3 regions of the Idiomarina sp. PL1-037 genome follow, and region 3 is predicted to be linked to each of the others. Evidence: predicted binding sites of a transcription regulator. Region 3 holds the regulator's gene; each other region holds the start of a gene.
What was found. Region 3 encodes sigma-54, which starts transcription at its own class of promoters, with help from an activator protein. Its sites were predicted from a motif close to GTTGGCACGNNNNTNGNNT; they were not measured.

Region 1 (7,919 bases), 470 kb from region 3:
AGCTTTCAGTTCTCTGCCGGTAGTCAGGTTAAGGCAATAACAGGTGCCTGGGTTTTATTGGCTATGGCTTTAATACTGCTATTAATAAATGCCCGGCATTATGCTTTCTATCGCCGCTTCGTGCTCGGTAAAAAAGTAACCCAACCCGTAAAACTCAACACAGATAAAGCCAGCCGCTATACATGGATTCTTCTGGGTGTACTGTCGTTGGGTGTTATTGTTGTTTTAGTCCTGCAAAGTCTGGCGTCGCATTGGTTTTATCCAAACTTGTGGCCGGCAGAGTTAACCCTTGAGCGCTGGCAAAGCGAGTGGGCTTATTTAACCGAACCCACGCTAAACAGTTTATGGCTGGCGCTGCTCAGTGCGTTAGTAGGTACGCTAGCTGCAATTGTTCTGCTACAACGGCAACGACAGAAAGCCGCCGCTTCGTTTTACTGGCCTGTACTTGTAGCGTTGTTTATTCCGCAGGTGCCTTTGGTGCTTGGTTGGCAACGGCTAGTTGGCGGGCAACTCAATAGTGGCTGGCAGCCGTGGTGGGTGTTCTGGTCACATGCTGTATATACTCTGCCTTACGCCTACCTGGTTTTGCACGGGGCTTACACCCGCTTTAACGAACAATGGTTAACCCGGGCGCAAAGCCTGGGCTATAGCGCCCGAGCCGCCTGGTGGCGAATTATGCTACCCATGCTAAAGCAGCCCATAGCAGTGGCTTTTGCGGTCGCCTTTTCGGTTAGTATTGCTCAGTACCTGCCAACGCAATGGCTGGGGCAGGGTTTAACACCCACTTTAACCACCGAAGCCGTTAGTGTTGCCAGCGGTGGCGACTGGCGTATTGGCAGCCTTTATGCGCTGCTACAAATGCTACTGCCACTGGTGGTGTTTATTGCTGTCGGACTCATTGGGACAAAAAGTTATGCTGAACATTCGTAACCTCGAAATAAAAAGGCGCACAAAAAATGGCACTGAGCCTTTATTCAGTCTGAATGAACTGACGGTCGAAAAAGGTGAAATTGTCACGCTGATGGGCCCGAGTGGTGTGGGTAAGTCGACCTTGCTGCGCTGGGTGCTTGGTGAGCACTTGCCTAACTTTCATATTCAGGGCGAGTTAAGGTTAAACAGCGAAGATATCAGCGAGCGCTCAATTGCCGCGCGCCAACTCGGCATGATGTTTCAAAAAGGCGGTTTGTTTCCGCACTTAACGGTTGAAGAGAACTGCTATTTTGCGCAAAAAACCCGTTCACTATTAAACCGTCAGCAACAAAAAGACAAAGCTCTCGCCATGCTAAACAATCTGGGGTTAACGGATAAATGGGCTGTTTACCCCGACAGCTTAAGCGGCGGGCAATACGCTCGCATCGCTTTAATCTGTTCATTACTAGCAGAGCCGCAGGCCATGTTACTGGACGAACCGTTTTCGTCATTAGATGCCAGTTTGCGGGAAGATGTCAGGCAGTGGACCTTTGCACAACTCAAAGACAAACAAATGCCGACCTTATTAGTCACTCATGACAGCGCAGATGCCTGTGGCCGCGTGCTTGAAATACAGGGCGCTGAGGTAAAAGGAGTCGCAGCCAATGTTTGATCCGAAAATACTGCCGCTAACCCGAAAAATTCTCGACCTCCCGGCGCGCTTACTCGTTCGTGTCGGCGTCACTGCTGATCAGGTCACCATAACGGGGTTTATCATCGGTTTGCTGGCGGTGCCATTTTTAGACTTTGAGCTTTATGAATTCGCGCTGGCGGCTATTTTACTAAACCGCTTGTGCGACGGTCTGGACGGCGCAGTAGCAAGGCGCACTCAGCTAACCGACGCCGGCGGCTTTCTTGATATTGTGCTGGACTTCATTTTCTACAGTGCTGTGGTCTTTGGTTTTTTGTTGGCGTCGCCCGAACAGAACGCCATTGCTGCGGGCCTGTTGTTAGTCACATTTATGGGTACTGGCTCTACTTTTCTGGCCTTTGCCAGCGTTGCCGGAAAGCGCGGTATTGAAAATCCGGAATACCCGAATAAGTCGCTGCATTATATGGGCGGTTTAACCGAAGGTTTTGAAACCATTTTAGCTTTTGTGGCGTTCTGCCTGTGGCCACAGCACTTTTCCGTACTGGCCTATATATTCGCTGCCGCCTGCTGGCTTACCGCAATAACCCGCATTATTGCCGGTTACCGCACACTGAAACAGCCAACGGCAAATCCGGAGGATACCAATGTCTGAAACGGCCTGGCGCTTAAGTATTTTCCTTGGCGTATTGCTTATTATGGTGTTGTGGGAAGTTGTCTCACCTAAGCGTAAGCCCCGCTACAGCCGTAAACAGCGCTGGCCGGCAAACCTCGCCATAGTTGCCGTCGATACGGTATTGCTGAGAATTATTGCGCCCGTTGGCCTGACTGGAGTGGCACTTGTTGCATCAGAAAATGGCTGGGGACTTTTTAATGACTTAAGCAGGGCGGGTACGGAAATACCCTTTTGGTTGGTTATGGTAGTCAGCATTGTCGTACTGGATATTGTTATTTACTGGCAGCACCGATTGTTCCACCGCATTCCTCTATTATGGCGAATGCACCGGGTGCACCATGCCGATCCGGATTTTGACGTCACCACCGGTTTGCGCTTTCATCCGGCTGAAATTGTGCTGAGTTTTTTTATAAAAGCGGCCGCCATTCTTGCTTTGGGCGCTCCGGCGTTAGCCGTTATTGTGTTCGAAATTATTCTTAACGCCTGCTCCTTGTTTAACCACGGCAACGTAGCTCTGCCCAAGCCTTTGGAAAAGCTCGTGCGCAAAGTGCTCATTACCCAGGAGCTGCACCGCATTCACCATAGTGTAGAAAAAGAAGAAACCAACAGTAACTACGGCTTTAGTGTCAGTTGGTGGGATCACCTCTTTCGTAGCTTTACCGCAAAGCCAAAAGCCGGCTCCGACAATGTGGATATTGGTCTGCACGAATACCGCGACGCAAAAATAACAACCAAACTTTGGGGGTTACTGAAGATTCCGTTTACCCGGAAGTAATAGACATGGCGTCCCCGGCAGGAGTCGAACCTGCGACCTATTGCTTAGGAGGCAATTGCTCTATCCAACTGAGCTACGGGGACGTGCCGCGAATTATGCCAGAAGCTGTCGCGGGTTTCACCCTCAGTTAACCGGTACCACCCAATCGTTTACCTGAATGTTGTGCAGCATGTTTCCTTTCGTCAACTTAGCGACAGCGGTAGATTGCTGCACCTGGGACACCTCAACTTCAAATTCACTGACCTGCCACTTCTGACGATAACGGCCCTGGTCGTCGGTAAAGTGGCTGGGTTGCACAATTTTTAGCTTGTCACCCCGTTGTACTCCGTGCTTTTCACCTAAGTTGAACTGAAGAGTATTTGCATCAACGGCAATAATTCTGGCTCGTACCGGTTTGCAGACTACCTGTTCTTTGACGCCGGAAGCTAAGTCGCGCAAGCCGCTGTCCAGTGCTGCACCAAAAGGTTCATTCCAGAATTGTGCGGTGGCAACATCGACGTCGGTGCTGCGGTCAAAGGTCCAGGGCTGGGTGTTCTCGACTCGTGCACGGGTTACTAGCTGTCCGGTGGTGGCGTCGAGAAGGTACAGTGTTAATGCGTAATGGCGGTCGGGGTCGCTGGACCAAAACCAGCTAGATTTTGTGTCCATCATGGCCAGGTCGTCAAACATGCCAAAGATAACAAACTGACTGTCATTGGCTAAACCAATGCTGCGGGACATGCGGCCTAACTCTTCCAGATTCAGGCCGCTGAGAGCCCGGTCTAATCCAGTGTGACGATGCAGGGTGTGGGCAATCTGCAACTGGCTGCCAACACCGCCTAATTCACGGGCTAAACGCTCGGCCGCAACTTTGCCTATTTCCCAAATTTGTCCCCAGGTACCATGAGCGCGGTCGCGAAGCTCAAATGGTACAACGGTCACGGAATTTTTGTAGCTGCTGCGGGTACAGTCGCCTTCGCGGTTCCAGATATCCGCGCGAAGCAAAACGATAACGCGGTCGTCACGTACTTCCTCGCGAACTATGGTTACCTGGTCAACATTGCCCTGACTATTCCACTGGGTTTCGGTGTTTTGTAAAACGCCGTCTACCACTTGCTGAATACTGGAGATGTTACCACCAGAGGTTAATAATGCCTGCTGAAGGGCGTTTTCTATGGCTTTCTCGCGGGCGGCATTGGTGTCACCATTAATAATGCGGGCAGTGCCCTGAGCTTCCACCCAACGTGCTTCGCTTGGCATAGCAATAAAGAAAACAGAGGTGATGAGTAGCAGGGTTTTCCAGTTCATGGTGTTAATGCATCCCTAGTGTCAGTTTTTAGTCGTTACTTTACCATCGGAATTACCTGCAAAAACCCTGCCATGTTTAGCTCAATATAAAGTGGGGCTTAATAATAGACGACGCGTTTCACTTTCTGCTGACGGTTGGTGCTTTGATACAAGCGGTGAACCTTTTCAAAGTCAAGGCGTAACTCCGTTGCATAGTAGTCGCCCACGGTATAGGTCTTAACCACTTCTGCGCCACGAATAACACCGTCAACTGAAGCCTGGAAACTGTCTTGGTTTAAGATCCAGTCTTCAACGGAGCTACCACCGGCAATACGTTGACCATACACTTGTTCGGCAAGCTCGCGGTAAGCGGCTAACTTGGAGGCGCGCATGGCGTTTAAGTCTTTTAGCTGTGCATTTTCGCCTTGCTGGGTTTCAATAGGGGCGTAACCAACCGCATTCAGCACCGGAAATTCACTTGGTGTCTGAGTGTCCCATTCAACGTGCTTTTGATCGTACACAATTTTGTTGTACGCACTACAGCCACTTAATAACAATGCGGATGCAAGTAGAGCGAAAGAGAGTAAATGCTTAGCCATAACGACCTCTGATTGAACAAAGTACTTATGGTTATAACGGCTGGGCTGGAAAAATCTTTAGCGTATTTTACCTTTGCTGTTATAGGTAAGAGTGTCTTTTCGTGCGGACTGTAAAATGGTTTGTTTTAACTGATCGATACTGTTCAGTGTTGACTGAACCACGCGTTCATTAACCTGACTTTGATGCTGAATGTCAGAAAGAGCAGCCTCAATGGTGGCAACCGCTTCAGCTAAGTCCGGGTCATCTTTTAACTGGTCGTTGTCCGGGTGTTGAGCCAACTGCTGGTCGAGTTCACTAATATGGACTAGCGCTTTTTCTTTGGCGTCGGTAAGAGCATTAACATCGGCGTGTTGGCGCTCGACAATGGCATTAAGCTCACGCTGCTGAAGCAACGCAAGGTTTTCCAGCGAGTCTGCCATATCCTGTAATATATCGTTAACAGGCGCCAACACGGTCATTATTCGTTGCTGCCGTTACTGAACATGTCAGACTCAAACTGAGCCAGTTTATTGGCCAGTTGTTCAACGTTAATTTTGTACGAGCCGCTTTCAATGTCGGCTTTAATTTTGTCAACTTTGGCTTGGTCAATGCCGCTGCTGTTCATTGCTTTTTCCTGTAAGCCACTCAGTTGTTGCGCTTCGCTGGTTAATGAAACAGCGTCACCACCTTTTTGCGAAACCGAAGCAGGCTTCGCCGGAGCATCGCTCTGTACTTGACGGTTACTTGACTTGCTATCAATGTTGGCATTTTTCAGCCCGGCATTGTTAATGTTAATTGACATGGTTTTTAGCCTCGCTAGATAATATGTCTCGGTTACTTATCGACCAAGCCTGCAAAAACTTAAATAAAAATTTCGGCAATTTTATAAAACATTATAAATTGACAGTCACTTCGTTTAGTCCTGTGACAACCGCTTGTATTGATTTGTTCGACCGTGCGTTTTCAACAACAACCGACTCACCTTTGAGACCATCAGCCAGAGCTTTTCCTGCTGCAGTAATTCGCAACGTTTTATCTTGGGCAACTATTGTAACGCTTTGCCCTTCACATACAAGACATGTATCGCTGGCACTTATTGCCTGACCTGCAGTAATGCGCTTTTTAATGCGGGCTCCCACTAAAGCTGTCATGTCAGTAAATACGTTTGAGCGAACCCGATTTAGGTCAACTTCAGAAAAAACTAAATCACTTTCGCTTATCATTTGACCTGGCGCCATAGGTGAGGCCGCGGTAACTACATTTTTATAGCGATAAATTCGTACGGGCACATAGGTGCGCCAGTTGGCTTTACCGACGCATTCAATTTCAATGGTGGTATAGCTGTCGAGGTTAGCATTAGTTGCCAGACCGACTTTTGGTTGCTGCGCACAAATTTTGGGAGCCATTCGCGGGTCGAGGTTATTGGCAACCACCTCCACACGACCGTTATCCGGCGCAGAAACCCGCTGTTCTACATAATTATGAGCCAGCTCCTGTAGCGCTTTGTAATTAAAGCGCAGGCTGTCTTCCGAGACTTTGGTTTCTGCATTAACGGAATTAAAGCTACAAACTATAAAAAAAATCGAACTGATCAGCAGCGATTTACGTACTATCATAAAAATACCTGATGTTATCCGTTAAGGTTATCTGGTCGAGTGCCGAAAAAAACGGTATAACGTCAAAAGTTCGGCAGTTCGATGGTTTCAGTATGGTTAATATAGATGTAAGCAAATACCGTGCCGAAGTAGAAGTAGCCTGCCACATAACAGGAGTGAATAATGGCTAGCATTCTCGATTCAGTGAATCAACGTACGCAAATGGTAGGGCAAAACCGGTTGGAGCTTTTGCTATTCCATTTAAACGGTAAACAGCGCTTTGGCATTAACGTATTTAAAGTACGTGAAGTATTGCCATGCCCCAGGCTGACTGCAATGCCTAACCGAAACCCGCTTGTTCGAGGTATTGCGCACATTCGCGGACAGGCAATATCTATTATAGATTTGAGTATGGCGACAGGGGGGCGGGCGCTAACCGATATTCAGAACCGTTTTGTCATTATATCTGAATATAACCGAACCATTCAGGGCTTTTTGGTTGAAGGCGTTGATCGCATTATCAACATTAACTGGGAAAGTGTCATGCCACCGCCTAAAGGTACTGGCAGAGACGCCTACCTGACGGCAGTGACAAAGATTGATGACGAGTTGGTTGAAATTATCGATGTAGAACGCATTCTGGCAGATATTATGCCTGCGAATACGGACGTCAGCGAAGAAGTTGCTAATGCAGCCATTAATGTGAAAAAAGAAGATTTGACCATTTTAATAACGGATGACTCCTCGGTTGCCCGTAACCAAATAAAACGTGCATTGCAGTCTTTGGGTATTACGCTCGAAGTCAAAAAGAACGGTAAAGAAGCATTAGACTACTTAAAAGAAAAAGCTAAGGAAGTGGGGGGCTCGGTTCACCCTCATGTGCCTGTTTTGGTGTCGGACGTGGAAATGCCGATTATGGACGGTTACACTCTGACCGCTGAGCTAAAAGCAGACCCGAATTTACGCGATATTCATGTTATTTTACATACATCATTGAGTGGTGTGTTTAATCAGGCTATGGTTAAGAAAGTCGGCGCGGATGATTTTATTGCAAAATTTCATCCGGATGAGCTGGCGACCGCCGTACAAAAATGGCTGAATACAGAAGTTATTGCGTAGCCTGGTGCCACTGCATCAGGTGCGATGTTAGACCTGACGTAAACGTCAGGTTACGAAACGAATGAAACTGAAACGGAAGTTGTTTATATAACGTGATAGATCGCGAATTAAGTTTATCGGAATATCAGGAATTTCGTCAGTTCCTTGAACATCAATGCGGTATCGTATTGGGTGAAAGCAAACTGTATCTGGTGAAGAGTCGTTTGAGCCCTTTAATGGGCCGGTTCAATGTCGACTCGCTGGCGGAGCTTGTAAAACGCTCAATGAAGCTAAGTGAGCGGGCTTTACGGGCAGCGGTTATTGATGCCATGACAACCAACGAAACCTTGTGGTTTCGTGACACTTACCCGT
Region 2 (7,919 bases), 190 kb from region 3:
CTGATAATGAACGGCGCATTTTTACTGGTATTAATAGCCGCATTAACTCGGGTCTTCTTAATCTGGCTGGCTCCTGATTTAGCCAGCCAGTGGTTAATGTTTAGCGCTATAGCCTGGACAATGGCTTATGGTATTTATGTGGTGGTTTATTTTAAGGTTCTGACAACCCCCCGCGCCGACGGTAACCCAGGTTAAGTCTCTTGCGGAGAGTGGTCGGGGCGCGTAGCCAGCCAGCACCCGACCACAACCAGAACAACCCCGACAATTGCTTTTAACCACACCGGAACCTGCGGAACAAATAACCATAGCACCAGGTACCCGGTTGCCATCATGACTAAGGCGATTATCTTAGAGCGGCGTTTAATGACCCGGTGTTCGCGCCAGGCTTTTATGTCCGGGCCGTATTTAGGGTGGTTAAGCAGCCAGGCTTCAAGCCGGGGCCAGCCTTTGCTAGCAGCCCACAATGCAGCAATGAGAAAAGGTACTGTGGGCATTACCGGCAGGGCAATGCCAATAAGTCCAAGCAATACAAAAAATAGCGCCAGAGCGCGCCACAATAACCGAATTAACAGCTCCCGCGTCACGACTTCATTCCTAATCGGCTGGCCATTTTGTGCAGGTTACTGGCATCCAGCTGCAGGTCTTTAGCGGCCTGACTCCAGCTGTTGTTATGACGGCTCAAAGCCGCTTCTATCATCTTACGCTGAGTATAATTTACCGCTTCTTTCATCGACACGTTAGCCGGAGGTAAGCTGGTTCCTGCGGAGTTTTTTCCAGAGTCGGTGGTGGCTGACAAAGGCAGTTGCACATCCAGATCCAGCATGTCGGGTTCAATGGTGGCAATATCGGTTTTTTCCACACCGTGGCTAAGCAGCTTAATAGCGGCCCGGCTTATAACATGTTCCAGTTCACGCACATTACCCGGCCACTGGTATTGCTGTATGGCAAGCTCAGCCTCCGGCGATAAGCGCAAAGCCCGCAACCCCAGACGAGCCCGGTTTAGCTCGAGAAAATGTCCGGCCAGAATAGACACATCGTCACCGCGCTCACGTAATGGCGGAATTGGCAAAGGATAAACCGAAAGGCGGTGGTATAAATCGGCGCGGAAAGTTTCATTACTGACTTGCTGGCGCAGATTTCGGTTGGTGGCGGCTATAAGGCGAACATCTACTTTTCGGTATTTGTCAGAGCCTAAACGCTGAATTTCACCGTTTTGCAGTACTCGCAACAATTTAGCCTGTATGGATAGTGGCAGCTCGCCAACTTCATCCAGAAACAGCGTACCGCCGTGCGCCACTTCAAAGCGTCCTGAACGGTCGCTGGTTGCGCCGGAAAACGCCCCTTTTACGTGTCCAAAAAGCTCGCTTTCTGCAAGTGACTCGGGCAGAGCCGCGCAATTTACATAAATAAGGGGTTTGTCGCTGCGCTGTGAGAGCAAGTGCAGTTCACGGGCAAACAGCTCTTTACCGACACCGGTCTCGCCCAGCAGCAACACGGGTAAATCGGCACTGGCAACTACCCGCAGTTCTTTGAGCACACTTTCAATGGCGTTGCTGTGCCCGATAATTTCCGACTCGTTTCTTTCTGTGGTTCCGGATTTTGGCATAGTGCGCTGCTGGCCTTGTCGCAGAGCCCTGACGTTTTGCTCCAGCTGACCAATGCGAACGGCGGTCTCAACGAACAAGCTAAACTTTTGCAGTTCAATCATTGAGTTGTCGGTAAATGTGCCGGGTTGCAGTGCGTCTAAGGTCAGTACACCCCAGCACTTATTTTCCAGATACAAACTCATACCCATGCAGTCGTGAACGGGTAGCGCATTACCTGGCTGCTCAGCGAGCAGTCCGTCGTAGGGGTCTGGTAATGAAGAGTCGTGCTCAAACCGCACTGGGTTGCGAGAAGCCAGCAATGCCGCTAACCGGGGATGCTGTGCCACAACAAAGCGGCGGCCCAGAGCTTCGCGTACCAGCCCCTGAATAGCAACCGGTTGCAGCACTTCATTATCCAGCTTCAATAAAACCACTGCACCGCAGTTGAAGTGGCTGCGCAAGGTGTTGACCAAATTTTGTAAACGGACCGCTGCAGGCTGCTCGGTAAGCAGGTCTGCTAATAGACTTTCTTGCAACATGGTTAAATTGACTGCCCAGGTTAAAAATACCCTTCTTGGTTGGGTTGATAGTACCGCGGCACCCCGGAGAGTCAATAATCCTAACGGGGTAGGAGCTGGCCTGTTTGTTGCAATCCTTACTGGAGTAAGAAACTTTATTTAGCAAACAGGAGTGACCCATGAGTACTTTCGATGACCGTTTACAGACTGCCGAGCAACAATGGCAGGACGCTTCACCCAAGCATTTGATAGAGCATATTTATCTGCGTTTTCATCAGCGCCATCGCGAACAGCTTCCTGAGTTAAAGCAATTGGCCATGCGCGTTGAAGCCGTTCATGGTGATCACCCCGAAGCCCCGGTTGGTCTGACTGAACACCTGGATAATCTGATGCAGGAGCTGGAAAGCCACATGACAAAAGAAGAGCAAATTCTGTTTCCTTTGCTGTCACGTGGTGTTTATCCGGGCGGGCCAATTTCAGTAATGGAAAGCGAACACGTTCAGCATGAGGGGGAGCTTAATAGAATTGATGAACTGACCAACAACTTAACGTTGCCGGAAGGCGCCTGTGGTACCTGGACAGCTCTTTATAAAGGCTTAAAAGAGCTGCAGGATGACTTGCACGAGCATATTCACCTGGAAAACAACCTGCTTTTTGTCGAAAAGAAAGCATCGCCACCTGAGCACGGTAAAGACTTTTGTTGTGGTTCGTGTCAGTAACCCTGCTTAAAGTACATCACTTTTTCTAAATATCGGCGGCTCTCCGACAACGGATGCTTAGACGTTAAGTCCCGGTAAACAATGCCGGGCTGACTTCGGTTTATAATTTGAACTGCGTTGCTGCGGTTGGAGGAAAAGGTTTTCAGCACATTACCTGCGCCACCGTTGTACGCTGAAACAATTGCGTATTCGCGACTGCGCGGATGTTGCACACCTTTTAGGTACTGGGTGTTCAAAATGTGCAAATAGGCACTGCCAATATCAATGTTCTGAGCCGGATCGAACAATTGTTGAGACGTGGGCTGTCCGGGAATTTTACGAACACGCTCAAACACGTCACGTCCGGCGGTCGATGCCACTACCTGCATTAAGCCGTAAGCGTTAGCGTGGCTCACCGCATAAGGATTAAAGCTACTTTCGGTTTCAATAATGGCATAAATAAGCTCAGGCTCAAGGTTATAGCGTCGCGCTGCGGCTATAACGTAGTCGGCATACTGGTGTTTGCGCAACTCCTGGTGTTCGTCGACTAAAGCAATTTGAACCTCATACACCTGATTGTTTTTAGCGCGCCGGGTGCGCAGCTGGTTTTTCACCAAATACTCGGCAAAGCGATTCGCCCGCCATTCGTATTCGACGACCACATTGTCCTGGTCAACAACTTGCCCGCGCAAAAACGGTTTTCCCGTTTGCTCAGGCTCTTTATCGGTAAAAATATCAACCGCGGTGAGGTCGGTTGGCGTTAACAACGTACGCACAATAGCGGCTTTGAGTTGTTCCCGGGTTTTGGCCGGATCATTGCTGTCATGCAATGTCGCAACTGTCAGCAGGCCCTGCTCAAAATCGACAACGGCTTTGGCATGAAAGTTATCGCTGTATTTAACGTACTTCTTCTCACTGGGAACTGTGTTTTCCTCATCGCCCCAAATGGCTTCAGCAACGGCGCGCAAGTCGCGCAAGGCCTCGCGTAAATCCTCAATGTCGCTAATAAGCTGTTGCGGGTTGCTGCGATAGCTGTGCAAACGCTCACGCGCCATAGATTCCACCACAGCGGTTGGGTCGTTACCGCTAAGCACGCCGGAATTGACCACGCGTTTTACGTTATCAGGTGTTATTTGGCATCCTGCCAAAATTAGCGTTGTGGCTATAGCCGCCAGCAGCGTGGTTAATTGAGTCTTTTTATTCATAGTGCCTAAATTGAGCTTCACTTCCCTTGTTCAAGCTTTTACATTAGAGAGGCATAAAAAGAAACCCTAAGCACAGTTAAAAAGTGCATAAAACAACAGGAATGAAGATGCGCAGTCTCAAATTTGCGGCGCTGATAGCCGCCTCATGGTTAGTCATGCCGACTCAAGCACAACAACTCTCGGGCGAGAGTTCGTTACTCCCCGAAGCGAACTACAGTAATTCAGAAGTCACCGTAGAGCAGGTTTTGGGTTACCCCATGGGCACCAAAATTACCAGCCCGGCGGATATGAGCCGCTATTTTGAAGCATTGCAGCAGGCTTACCCCAAACAAGTAAAGTTGCTTGAGTACGGTAAAAGCTGGGAAGGGCGTACGCTTTATTACGCGGTTATCTCCGGTGAAAAGAACATAGCCGACTTTGACAGCTTTATGCAGGGCATGCAGGCCTTAGCCGACCCACGTAAAACTGATAGTGACGAAGCTGAGCAGTTAATTGACGAATTGCCCGGTAGCATCTGGCTGTCCTATGGAGTTCACGGCAATGAAATTTCTTCCCCTGAAGCGGCAATGATGACGGCCTATCATTTACTGCATGACCAGCGTGAGCAGACCCAACGCTGGTTAGATAACACCATGGTGTTTATTGATCCACTGCAAAACCCGGACGGACGTGCCCGCTTCGTGGATCGTTACTACATGAGTGTTGGGCTTGAGCACTCTGGCGATCGCCGCAGTGCGGAGCACAACGAGCCCTGGCCAAACGGGCGCACGAACCATTATCTGTTTGATATGAACCGTGACTGGATTGCGCTGACTCAGCCCGAAATTAGCGGACAAATTGATGCCTTACTAAAATACTATCCGCTGGTGTTTGTTGACCTGCACGAAATGGGTGGCGACTCCACTTACTATTTCACACCCGAGGCTCGTCCATATAACCCACTGATTACCGAGTCACAACGCGAAACGCTGAACTGGATTGGTAAAAATAACGGCCAGTGGTTCGACGAAAAGGGCTTTGATTATTTTACCCGCGAAATTTTCGATGCTTTTTATCCGGGGTACGGTGCCAGTTGGCCGCTGTATCAGGGCTCGGTAGCAATGACCTACGAAATGGCTTCGGCGCGCGGGCATTTATTTGACCGTGCAGACGGTGACGTACTGACCTACGCCGACGGTGTTCAGCAGCATTTTATAGCGTCTATCTCGACTATTCAGACAGTTTCCGAACGCCGCGAAGCCTTATTGCAGAAGTTCTGGGAGTACCGCAAGTCAGCGGTCGAAGCAGGCGAAGACGGTGATGTCCGTTCTATTATTCTGCCCGCCCAGGATGACCCGGCTGCCGCACGTAAACTGGCCTCATTACTCGTTGAACAGGGCGCGGAAGTGAAGATGGCGGAAAAGGCGTTTGACGTGTGCGGTACTGATTATGAAGCTGGCGCTTATATCATTGATATGGCACAGCCCGCACACCGCATGATACGTACCTTAATGGATAAACAGGTGGATATGGCGGATGACTTTCTGGCAGAGCAGGAGCAGCGCCGTAACAATAACCTGCCGGATCAAATTTACGACGTAACCGGCTGGTCACTGCCGTTAATGTTCAATGTCGACAGCCACACCTGTGATGATTTACCTGACGTCGCCACAGCCTTTGTAGAAGAAGGTCGTATTGAGCCTGGCAAAGTGACTAACCCGGACGCCAAAGTGGCTTTTTTGGTTCGCTGGGGTGACATGAACGCAGGACGTTTTCTTACTGCTGCGTTGCGCGAAGGGCTGGAAATTCGCCAAAGCGAATTAGCCTTCACCCACGAGAGTGCCGGTGAATTCCCTAGTGGCTCATTGATTTTAACCCGCGCTGACAACTCCGATGACTTTCAGGCCAAATTACAAAAGCTCGCTGAGGCGTCAGGCGCAACCGTTGAAGGCGTTGATACAAGCTGGATGACTGAAGGTCCTAACTTTGGTTCGCATAACGTAAGCAAACTTGAAGCACCGAACATAGCTATTGCCTGGGATGAGCCGGTTAGCCCCTACAGTGCCGGGCATACCCGCTTTGTGATTGAACGACAGATGGGGTACCCGGTAACAGCTATTCGTACCATGCAGTTATTGCAAAATGATCTTAATGGTCTGGATGTTTTGATATTACCGCAAGGCGCATACTCCGGCGTATTTAACGACAAAACCGTTGAGAAGATCCAACAGTGGGTACAGGACGGAGGTGTGTTGCTGACCTTAGGCAACGCCTCTGCCTGGGCGGTTGAGACCGGTCTGCTTAATACTCAACTGGAACGCAAAGTGCCGGAAGAAGGTGTTACTGAGCCTGATGAAGAAATTAAAGTAGACGGTAAAGTGATTGAAAGCCGCGAGCAGTTCTTAACGGAAATAAAACCGCACGGCGCTGACCCCGACTGGGTGCCGGGTGCTTTGCTAAATACCGAAGTAGATACAGACCACTGGTTAAGCGCCGGTGTTAAACCGCAGGTTGTGAGTATTTATAACGGTAACGACGTATTTACCCCCATTGATATTGATCACGGTCGCAACATTGCGTGGTTTGCTGGCGCGGATAGCCTGTTAGCCAGTGGCTTTTTGTGGGACGATATAGCTCAGCAATTACCTTACAAACCGCTGTTAATGTGGCAGCCAAGCGGTAAAGGCATGATTATCAGCTTTACTCAGGAACCCACGTACCGTGCCTATATGGACGGCTTAAATACCTTGCTGATGAACGCCTTGTTCCTGGCACCGGCAAAAGCACAATAGGAGTGTGACATGGCAGAATTTGGCGTCATAGGTTTAGGGCGTTTTGGTGCCCGAACTTCAAAAGAACTGCTCGATCTCGGGCATCGTGTCATAGGTGTGGATTCGAACGAAAAAGCCGTTGAAGCAATGGCGGATGTGTTAACGCATTCTGCCATTGCCGATGTGACTGATGAAAAAGCATTGGAAGAACTGGACTTAACCAACTGTGAGGTGGTTCTGGTTGCTATTGGGGAAGATCTGCAAGCCAGTCTATTGTGTGTTTTGCACCTGAAAACAATTGGTGTAGAAGAAATTTGGGCAAAAGCGACCTCTAAATCCCACCATCAAATTTTATCAAAACTGGGTGTAAAGCGTATTATTCACCCGGAAGAAGAAATGGGAATAAGGGTAGCTCAGTCGCTGAATTACCCTATGGTTAATGAATATATGTCGCTCGGGCACAATTGGTTCTGTGTCGAAATTAGTATTGGTGAGTATTTAAAAGGAAAAAACCTGAACGACATCATGCCCGATGACAGTGAGTTCTTTCATGTATTATTAATAAAACGACGTGATGAAGTGACAGTAAGCCCGTCACTATCGATGACTCTGGAAGGTAATGAAACCCTGGTTATGGCGGGCAGTTTAAAAGCGTTAAAGTCTGTTGCACCTAAGCTAAAAGAGCCTTCATGAAACAGTGGGCACCCTCACTAGCCTGGTTATATCGTCGTCCCGGGCGTAAACGACGTAGAGCTTTTAAAGCCAGCCCTCCGGTTATTCTTTCCGGCGGTTTTGCCTGTTTGATTTTACTGGGCACTTTACTATTAAAGTTACCCTTTGCAACTGAACAGCCTATAACCTGGTTAGAAAGTTTATTTACAGCAACCTCAGCCGTTACCGTGACCGGATTAGTGGTTGTCGATACTGGAGCGACTTACACCCCTTTTGGAATGGGTGTTTTGGCTTTGCTGATTCAGGCGGGAGGATTAGGCTTCATGACTTTTGCCGTATTGGCTGCTATTTCAATAGGCGGTCATGTTGGTATTCAGCATCAGATACTGGCAAAAGAGGCTATGCAGCAAACCAGTCTTGCCAGCATTGGTCGTACGGCAAAAGCAGTGGTGTCGCTGGCGCTTATTGTTGAAGCTATAGCTGTGGTTGG
Region 3 (7,919 bases):
CGGGCAGCAACCGGTGGTTTTTGTTCGGCCCGCTGTTTTTCGGCAAGACGAATAAGCTGACGCAATTTTTGGCGGTCAGCATCTGGGTGCTCTTCAATGAATTCTTGTAGAGCATCGTCGCCTTCATGCAGCAGTTTATCGCGAGTTGTTTCAATCTCGTGAAAAATGGATGTTTGCTGCTGATGCGCATTTTTTAAATTATTTAAGGCTTGCTCAATAGGCGCTATATCACGTAAGCGCATGAGCTTGCCAATAAATTGAAGCTGGCGTCGGTAGCCTTCGTGCTTGTTACGAATTTTACGGGCAAGTAAAACGGCATCGCGCAGCTCATCGTCCAGTGGCATTTTTGCTAACTGGCTGTCGGTCAAATTGACAAGTTGAGTCCCTAGCTCCTGGCGTTCTGCCATGTCGCGTTTTTTTTGGGACTTGCTGACGAAGTCGTCAGATTGTTCAGGGTTTTCGGCTGGGCGTTTCGGCATAAGTTCGATTCATTAGCGCTACAAAGCCGTCAGTTTAGCAGTGAGGAGAGTTTTTTGATAGTACAACTGAGTGACTTACAGGTTCAAATGAAGCAGGTGGAGAGTGCTGTTAAAGAAGCACTGCGACTGGCTGAAGCAAAAGGCGTCAGTTCTGCTGAATGCTCAATCAGTCACAGTTCCGGTATTTCGGTGGGAACCCGCCTGGGCGAAGTCGAAACCGTAGAGTTTAATCAGGACGGGGCCCTGGGTATCAGTGTTTACCGTGGCAACCAAAAAGGCTCGGCATCAACTACAGACTTGTCGGAACAGGCTATTAACGCAGCAGTCGACAAGGCCTGTGATATTGCCCGTTTTACCTCTCCGGACCCGTACAATGGGTTGGCTCCGGCAGAATTAATGGCGACCAATGTACCCGATCTAGACTTGTGCCATCCGGGTGACCAGAGCGCAGAGTATGCCATAAAGCAGGCATTGGCTTGCGAGAAACATGCGCTGAATCTGGATGAACGCATTGTTAACTCTGACGGCGCGCATTACGGCAGCCATACGGGGTTTCGCGTTTATGGTAATAGCCACGGTTTTATTGGCGGTTACTTACAGTCCCGGCATAACCTCAGTTGCGTTTTGATAGCCAAAGAGGGCGACAAAATGCAGCGTGACATGAGCTATTCGGTTGCCCGCAAAATGCACGAATTAAAATCTGCCGAGAGCGTTGCTGAAGAAGCCGCCGCAGAAACCCTGTCGCGCTTAGGAGCGCGCAAAGTCCCAACCGCTAAAGTGCCGGTTATTTTTCGGGCTGACGTGGCAGGGAGTTTGTTTGGTCATATGGTCAGTGCGATAAGCGGTGGCAATTTGTATCGTAAGTCCAGTTTCCTGCTCGATCATTTAGGCAAGCCGGTGCTGCCAGAATGGCTGAGCATTCAGGAGAAACCGCATATTGTCGGTGGCCTGGCGAGCTCACCGTTCGATGCTGAAGGTTTGGCTACGAAAGATCGCGATATTATTAGCGACGGGGTGCTGCAGACTTACCTGTTAACCAGCTATGCTGCACGTAAACTGGATATGCAGCCTACCGGCCACGCAGGTGGTATCCACAACTGGCGGGTGACACAGCAGGACAACTCGTTAGCGCAGTTATGCAAAAAAATGGGGACAGGCTTGCTGGTAACCGAATTGATGGGGCAGGGCGTGAACATGGTTAATGGTGACTATTCGCGCGGAGCGGCCGGCTTCTGGGTGGAGAACGGTGAAATTCAGTACCCGGTAGAAGAAGTGACCATTGCCGGTAACTTGAAAGACATGCTGGCGAACATTGTTGCCATAGGTAATGACACCGATGAACGCCACGCACTGCATACCGGCTCGGTGTTATTAGAGCAAATGAGTATTGCCGGCAATTAAAAAGACAGGGAATTAAGACAGTAACAAAGTTGCTGAGCCAAGGAAGGCGAAAATACCCACGACGTCAGTAACGGTCGTCAGAATAACTCCGCCTGCCAGTGCTGGATCGATGTTAAACCGTTTCAAAATAAGGGGCACGGTAGCGCCGGCAAGGGCAGCTGCGACCAGGTTCATCATCATTGCAAAGGCAATAATGCCGCCGACTAACCAGCTCTGCATCCACAGCGCAACGACTGCAGCGATTAACACTGACCAGATAGCCCCGTTCAGAAAGCCAATGGCCAACTCTTTACCAATAAGCCATCGCGAATTACTTGAGCCGATGTGGCCCAGCGCCATACCTCGTATGACCAGTGTCAGGGTCTGACTACCGGCTATGCCGCCCATACTGGGTACAATGGTATTTAAAATAGCCAGTACAGCCATTTGTGCCAGTATGTCTTCAAATAATGAACTGACCATAGCGGCAAGTAAGGCAGTAACCAGGTTTACCGCCAACCATACGGTACGGCGGCGAGTACTTTTTAATACCGGAGCGAAGGTATCTTCGTCATCTTCCAGACCGGCCATACTCAACATGGAATGTTGGGCGTCTTCGCGGATAATATCGACCACGTCATCGATGGTTATACGACCAACCAACTGCTGTTCATTGTCGACGACCGGCGCAGATACCCAGTCATGACGTTCGAACAATTTCGCAACCTCGGTCTCATCCATAGTCACTGGGATGGTGGTTATATCCGCCGACATAATTTCGTCAATGCGATGGCTAGGGTCAATAGTTAACAACTGGGTTAAGGTAATTTCGCCAATGAGCTTTTCATGACGATCCACAACGTAGAGTTTATCGGTGGCTTCGGGGAGTTCACCTTTAAGACGCAAATAACGCAGCACGACATCGATAGTGACGTCCGAGCGCAAGGTAATGGTATCGGTATTCATGATACCACCGGCGCTGTCTTCGGCGTATGAAAGCGCGGTTTCCGCACGTTCGCGGTCGCTTTCGTCCATGGACTTCAGAACTTGCTGATAGACTGGCTCTGGTAAGCCACGCAAGACGTAGGCAAGGTCATCGGTGTCCATGCCTTCGGTGGCAGCAGCAAGGTTCTCCGGTGCCATTTGACGGATAATGTCTTTCTGAACCTCTTCGTTCAGTTCCTCAAGAATTTCGCCGTGTTCATCTACGTCAACCAGTTTCCAGACAATGGAACGACTTTTGGGCGGCGAGGATTCCAACAGCAATGCCACATCGCATGCCGGCATATTATGCAGCATACGGCGGGCAGCAACGAACATACCATCAGACAGCGCGGAGTTAACCTCCTGAATGCGCTGCATGGCATATTCTTTGTCGGAAAGCTCAGCAATCATGCTTATTCGTCTTCCTCGAAGCGATCTTCAAACAAAGCGCTAACGGCATCCAGTGCCGCTTGTGCGTCTTTCCCTTCGGCACAGACTTCAACAGTTTTTCCCTGTTGACTGGCCAGTAGCATCAGGCACATAACGCTGGCAGCGTTAACGCATTGCTCACCTTGAGTAACCGTAATGTCCGACTCGAATTCCTGCGTTAATTGCGCTAATTTTGTTGCCGCGCGTGCGTGCAAGCCTAGTTTATTGCGAATAATTAACTTTCTGCAAATTTTATCCATGGATTTTTAGTTCCCGGTGTCTGACCTGAACCTTGACAGTTTTTTGTTCAAAGCGCTCGGCTAGCTGCTGAGAAATATAAACTGAGCGGTGTTGACCGCCGGTACAGCCGGTAGCTATGGTCAGGTAGCTGCGGTTGCTGCGCTGAAAGTGCGGCAGCCAGGTATCTAGAAAGTTTTCCAGCTGATAAATAAACTTAGTCACCAAGGGCTCTTGGCGAAAGAAAATCTGCACGTCGGTATCCAGGCCGGTAAGCAGCTTAAGCTCAGGTTGCCAGTGCGGATTGGGTAAAATACGCGCATCAAAGACAAAGTCAGCGTCTTTGGGCAAACCGTACTTAAAACCAAAAGACTGAAACACTATAATCAGCTTTTTATCCGCTCGTCCCAGCACCCGCTCAGTGACCTGTTCACTTAATTGGTGCAGAGATAAATCGCTGCTGTCGAGGCGCCAGGTTGCTCTCTCCATAATGGGTTCAAGCATTTTATGTTCGGCCTGAAGCGCTTCAAGCAGAGGCAGTTCTTTTTGCGATAACGGATGCAGGCGACGAGTCTCGCCAAAACGCTTTAGCAAGGTATTGTCGTCAGAGTCAATAAACAGAATTTCCGGTTCAACGCCTTTGGGCAAAAAGCTCAGAGAATCCAGTAATTCTTCAGAATGCTCTGGTAAATTGCGGACATCAATGCTGATGGCTATTTTTTGATATTGCTCGATGACTGCATGCACCAGCGTTGGCAACAGGCTTATGGGTAAATTATCAACGCAATAAAAGCCTAAGTCTTCCAGTACGCGCAGAGCAATTGTCTTACCTGATCCGGAACGACCACTAACAATGATCAGTTGCATGGCGACTGTTCACCTTCGCCCACAAATAATTGATATAACGCTTTGTCAGAATCTGCATGGCGCAGTGCGCGGGTGCAGTCTTTGTCATTCATTCTTCTGGCCACAGTGGCCAATGTTTGTAAATGGTTCTCGTGCTCTGACTCCGGCACCAGAAGCGCGAAGATAATATCGACAGGCTGGTTGTCAATAGAATCGAACTCGATAGGTTCGTCTAGGGTCAATAATACCGCCACCGGATGATTTGCATTAGGTAAACGGCCATGAGGAATTGCGATACCTAAGCCAATTCCCGTACTGCCTAAACGTTCACGGTTTAACAGGCTCTCAAAAATGTCATGACGGGTAATGCCAGACAGCTTAGGGGCTACGATTTGACTAATGGTTTCAAGTAGTCTTTTTTTACTTGCGCCCTCGACTGCACACTTGGTGCAGTCGGCGCTTAACAATTCACTCAGTTGCATGGATTAATGTTGTTTCATTTTCTCTTTGTGTTTAATCACCTGACGGTCCAGTTTATTAATTAAACCGTCGATGGCCGCGTACATATCTTCGTGCTTTGAATCGGCGAAAAGCTCACCGCCATTCACGTGCAGCGTAGCTTCCGCTTTTTGAATCGTTTTTTCAACGTTTAGGATGACGTGAACATTCGTTATATGGTCAAAATGTCTTTCCAGCTTGGCAAATTTTGTGTCCACGTAGTCACGCAGAGCTTCGGTAATATCGATGTGATGACCGGTCAAATTAATTTGCATAACGTCTTCCTTCTGCAGTTAACAAAGTTATAAAAGACTTTTGCGTTGGCTCGATGATGGAATGTTCAACGATTCCCGATACTTCGCAATTGTCCTTCTTGCTACTTGGATACCCTGTTCGGCTATCAGTTCAGCAATCTTACTGTCGCTTAATGGTTTACTGCGATTTTCAGCAGCGACCATCTTCTTAATTAAAGCACGTATTGCCGTGCTTGAACACTCACCACCGCCCTCTGTACTGACATGGCTTGAGAAAAAATATTTCAACTCAAATACACCACTTGGGCAGTGTAAGTATTTTTGTGTCGTTACGCGTGAAATCGTACTTTCATGCATATCGACAGTTTCAGCAACATCGTTCAGTACCATGGGCTTCATAGCCTCTTCACCATGCTCAAAAAAGCCTTGCTGGCGCTGTACTATGCAATTAGCCACCTTCAGCAGCGTATCATTCCTGCTCTCCAGGCTTTTTATGAACCAGCGAGCTTCTTGCGTATGGTTCTTTATGTACTGGCTGTCGGCTACTGACTTTGCCGCTTTACTTAAGGCGGCGTATTCTTCGTTCACTTTTAATTTAGGTACGCTGTCGGGGTTTAATTCGACCATCCAGCGACCATTTTTTTTAGTAACGGCCACGTCAGGAATAACATATTCAACAGGTTGCTGTGCAACTTGCTCGCCCGGATGCGGATGCAATTGTTGAATTAATCGCATAGTCTGGCGTAAATCGTCTTCCGATAACTTCAGTTTACGCTGAATAGTGCGAAAATCGCGACTGCCGAGTAAGTCCATATGTTCAGTCACTAAGCATAAAGCAACCTGCTTGTATTCAGTGTCGTCGCTCAGTTGCCGCAATTGAATGGCAAGGCACTCACTGACACTGCGAGCGCCGACACCAATTGGATCAAAATGCTGAATACGCTTTAGCACCATGCAAACTTCTTCTGCTTCTACTTCGGGCAGACGCACGGCTTCAATAATTTCATCAACATCGACCATTAGGTAGCCGTTGTCGTCTATGGCCTCGATAATGGCTTCCGCTATGGCGGTGTCTTCTTCTGAGAAATGAGAAAGTTGCATCTGCCAGAGTAGGTGATCCTGCAGAGATTCGCTGGTAGAGCCCTGGTAGACTTCAAAATCGCCGTCAAAGGATTTACCAGAGGAGGCTGCGCCGTTGGCAGGGGTATGACTGGAGTAGGTGTCGTCCCAACTGCTGTCGACCGGCAGTTCGTCAGGCATCTCCTGAGTTTTTATAACGTCGGATGTTTCCCGCTGACTGTCGTCCCTTTCCTCAATGTTGCGGGTTTCAGACTGGTCGGCGTCGTTACTTGTTTCACCTTCAACCTCCAGCAATGGATTACTGTCTAACGCATCCTGAATTTCTGACTGAAGATCGAGCGAGGAAAGCTGCAGCAGGCGGATAGCCTGTTGAAGTTGTGGCGTCATGGTCAGCTGCTGACCAATTTTTAGCTGCAGACTTTGCTTCATAATGACTGTCCCGGTATCACGTTATAGGGTGAACTGCTCACCGAGGTAAACGTCTCTAACCTGTTGATTCGATAATATACTTTCCGCATCGCCGCTTGCAATAAGCTCGCCATGACTGACAATATAAGCGTGTTCACAAACAGACAATGTTTCGCGAACATTGTGGTCAGTAATCAGTACACCAATACCACGTTGTTTCAAATGTTCAACAATCTTTTTAATATCAATAACCGAAATGGGATCCACCCCGGCAAAAGGCTCATCCAGCAAAATAAATGTAGGTTCCGCTGCCAGGGCACGGGCAATTTCGACCCGACGGCGTTCACCACCTGACAGGCTCATGCCCTGACTGTTTGCTATGTGCCCAATATGAAACTCTTCGAGCAAAGCATCAAGTTGCTCTTCACGTTCGTTGGTTGATAGTTCTTTACGAGTTTCCAGAATAGCCATCAGATTATCGCGCACGGTTAACTTCCGAAAAATGGAAGCCTCCTGCGGCAAATAGCCAATACCTCTGCGTGCCCGCTCATGCATTGGCAGCAAGGTAAGGTCATTGTCGTCCAGTAAAATTTGACCTTTATCGCTATTAACCAAACCGACAATCATATAGAAGGTTGTGGTTTTGCCTGCGCCGTTGGGGCCCAGCAAACCAATAATCTGTCCTTGACTGACTTCCAGACTGACGTCTTTGACGACTTGTCGGCTTTTGTAGCTTTTGGCTAAATGTTTGACTCGTAAAGTTGCCATATTAAGGATTCTCGTTATTTTTTTCGTCGGTGTCAGTTTTTGGTTTTGGCGTGAAAATAGTGATAACACGGCTGTCTTCTTCGCCTGAGCTGCTTGCCGTTACCGTTTGCTTATCCAAATCATAGGTAATTAAACTGCCGCTGGAGCTACTGCTGCCTTGAGATATGCGTGCGTCGCCTTTCAGTTCCAGTCGTTGTTCCGACTGAAAGTAGGTTATTTTTTTCGCTTCTGCGTTAATTTCATTGCCATCTTCCAGCGTCTGGCTGTAAGTCGCAGGAGTACCTTCTGCAATAAAAATGTCTGCTTGTTTGGCGCTCTCGCTGGCGGACGCTTCTAATCTGTCTGCGCGAATTAATAGGCTGCCCTGGCGAATAATAACGTTATCCGTCAAAACCAGACGATTATTTTTAATATCAAGCTCTTCTTTACTCGACTCTACTTCCATTGGCTGACTAAAGTCAGACTTACCCTGAGCCATAACCGCTGACGGTATTAAGGCAACCAGGATGAGTTTACTCAGCAGGCTGGAAAATCGTTTTAACATGTCTTTTTAGCT

Region 1: the regulator sigma-54 is predicted to act here: its motif matches at 6,580-6,598, upstream of flgA (flagellar basal body P-ring formation chaperone FlgA).
Region 2: the regulator sigma-54 is predicted to act here: its motif matches at 2,220-2,238, upstream of U0358_RS01105 (hemerythrin domain-containing protein).

The regions. Positions count from the first base shown of each region.
Region 1 is NZ_CP139873.1:908,828-916,746, forward strand. It holds gene U0358_RS04075 (ABC transporter permease subunit) at 1-930, shown strand, start outside; gene U0358_RS04080 (ATP-binding cassette domain-containing protein) at 914-1,582, shown strand; gene U0358_RS04085 (CDP-alcohol phosphatidyltransferase family protein) at 1,575-2,213, shown strand; gene U0358_RS04090 (sterol desaturase family protein) at 2,206-3,009, shown strand; tRNA gene U0358_RS04095 (tRNA-Arg) at 3,016-3,092, opposite strand; gene U0358_RS04100 (flagellar assembly protein FlgT) at 3,133-4,296, opposite strand; gene U0358_RS04105 (LPP20 family lipoprotein) at 4,395-4,874, opposite strand; gene flgN (flagellar export chaperone FlgN) at 4,932-5,333, opposite strand; gene flgM (flagellar biosynthesis anti-sigma factor FlgM) at 5,333-5,656, opposite strand; gene flgA (flagellar basal body P-ring formation chaperone FlgA) at 5,748-6,470, opposite strand; gene U0358_RS04125 (chemotaxis protein CheV) at 6,633-7,568, shown strand; gene U0358_RS04130 (CheR family methyltransferase) at 7,661-7,919, shown strand, end outside.
Region 2 is NZ_CP139873.1:250,376-258,294, forward strand. It holds gene U0358_RS01090 (NnrS family protein) at 1-195, shown strand, start outside; gene U0358_RS01095 (YbaN family protein) at 192-584, opposite strand; gene norR (nitric oxide reductase transcriptional regulator NorR) at 581-2,125, opposite strand; gene U0358_RS01105 (hemerythrin domain-containing protein) at 2,284-2,823, shown strand; gene U0358_RS01110 (murein transglycosylase domain-containing protein) at 2,817-4,028, opposite strand; gene U0358_RS01115 (M14 family zinc carboxypeptidase) at 4,115-6,778, shown strand; gene U0358_RS01120 (potassium channel family protein) at 6,788-7,450, shown strand; gene U0358_RS01125 (TrkH family potassium uptake protein) at 7,447-7,919, shown strand, end outside.
Region 3 is NZ_CP139873.1:435,728-443,646, forward strand. It holds gene yjgA (ribosome biogenesis factor YjgA) at 1-479, opposite strand, end outside; gene pmbA (metalloprotease PmbA) at 534-1,880, shown strand; gene mgtE (magnesium transporter) at 1,893-3,254, opposite strand; gene U0358_RS02070 (HPr family phosphocarrier protein) at 3,257-3,532, opposite strand; gene rapZ (RNase adapter RapZ) at 3,525-4,376, opposite strand; gene ptsN (PTS IIA-like nitrogen regulatory protein PtsN) at 4,367-4,837, opposite strand; gene hpf (ribosome hibernation promoting factor) at 4,841-5,128, opposite strand; gene U0358_RS02090 (RNA polymerase factor sigma-54) at 5,156-6,616, opposite strand; gene lptB (LPS export ABC transporter ATP-binding protein) at 6,638-7,363, opposite strand; gene lptA (lipopolysaccharide transport periplasmic protein LptA) at 7,365-7,907, opposite strand; gene lptC (LPS export ABC transporter periplasmic protein LptC) at 7,876-7,919, opposite strand, start outside.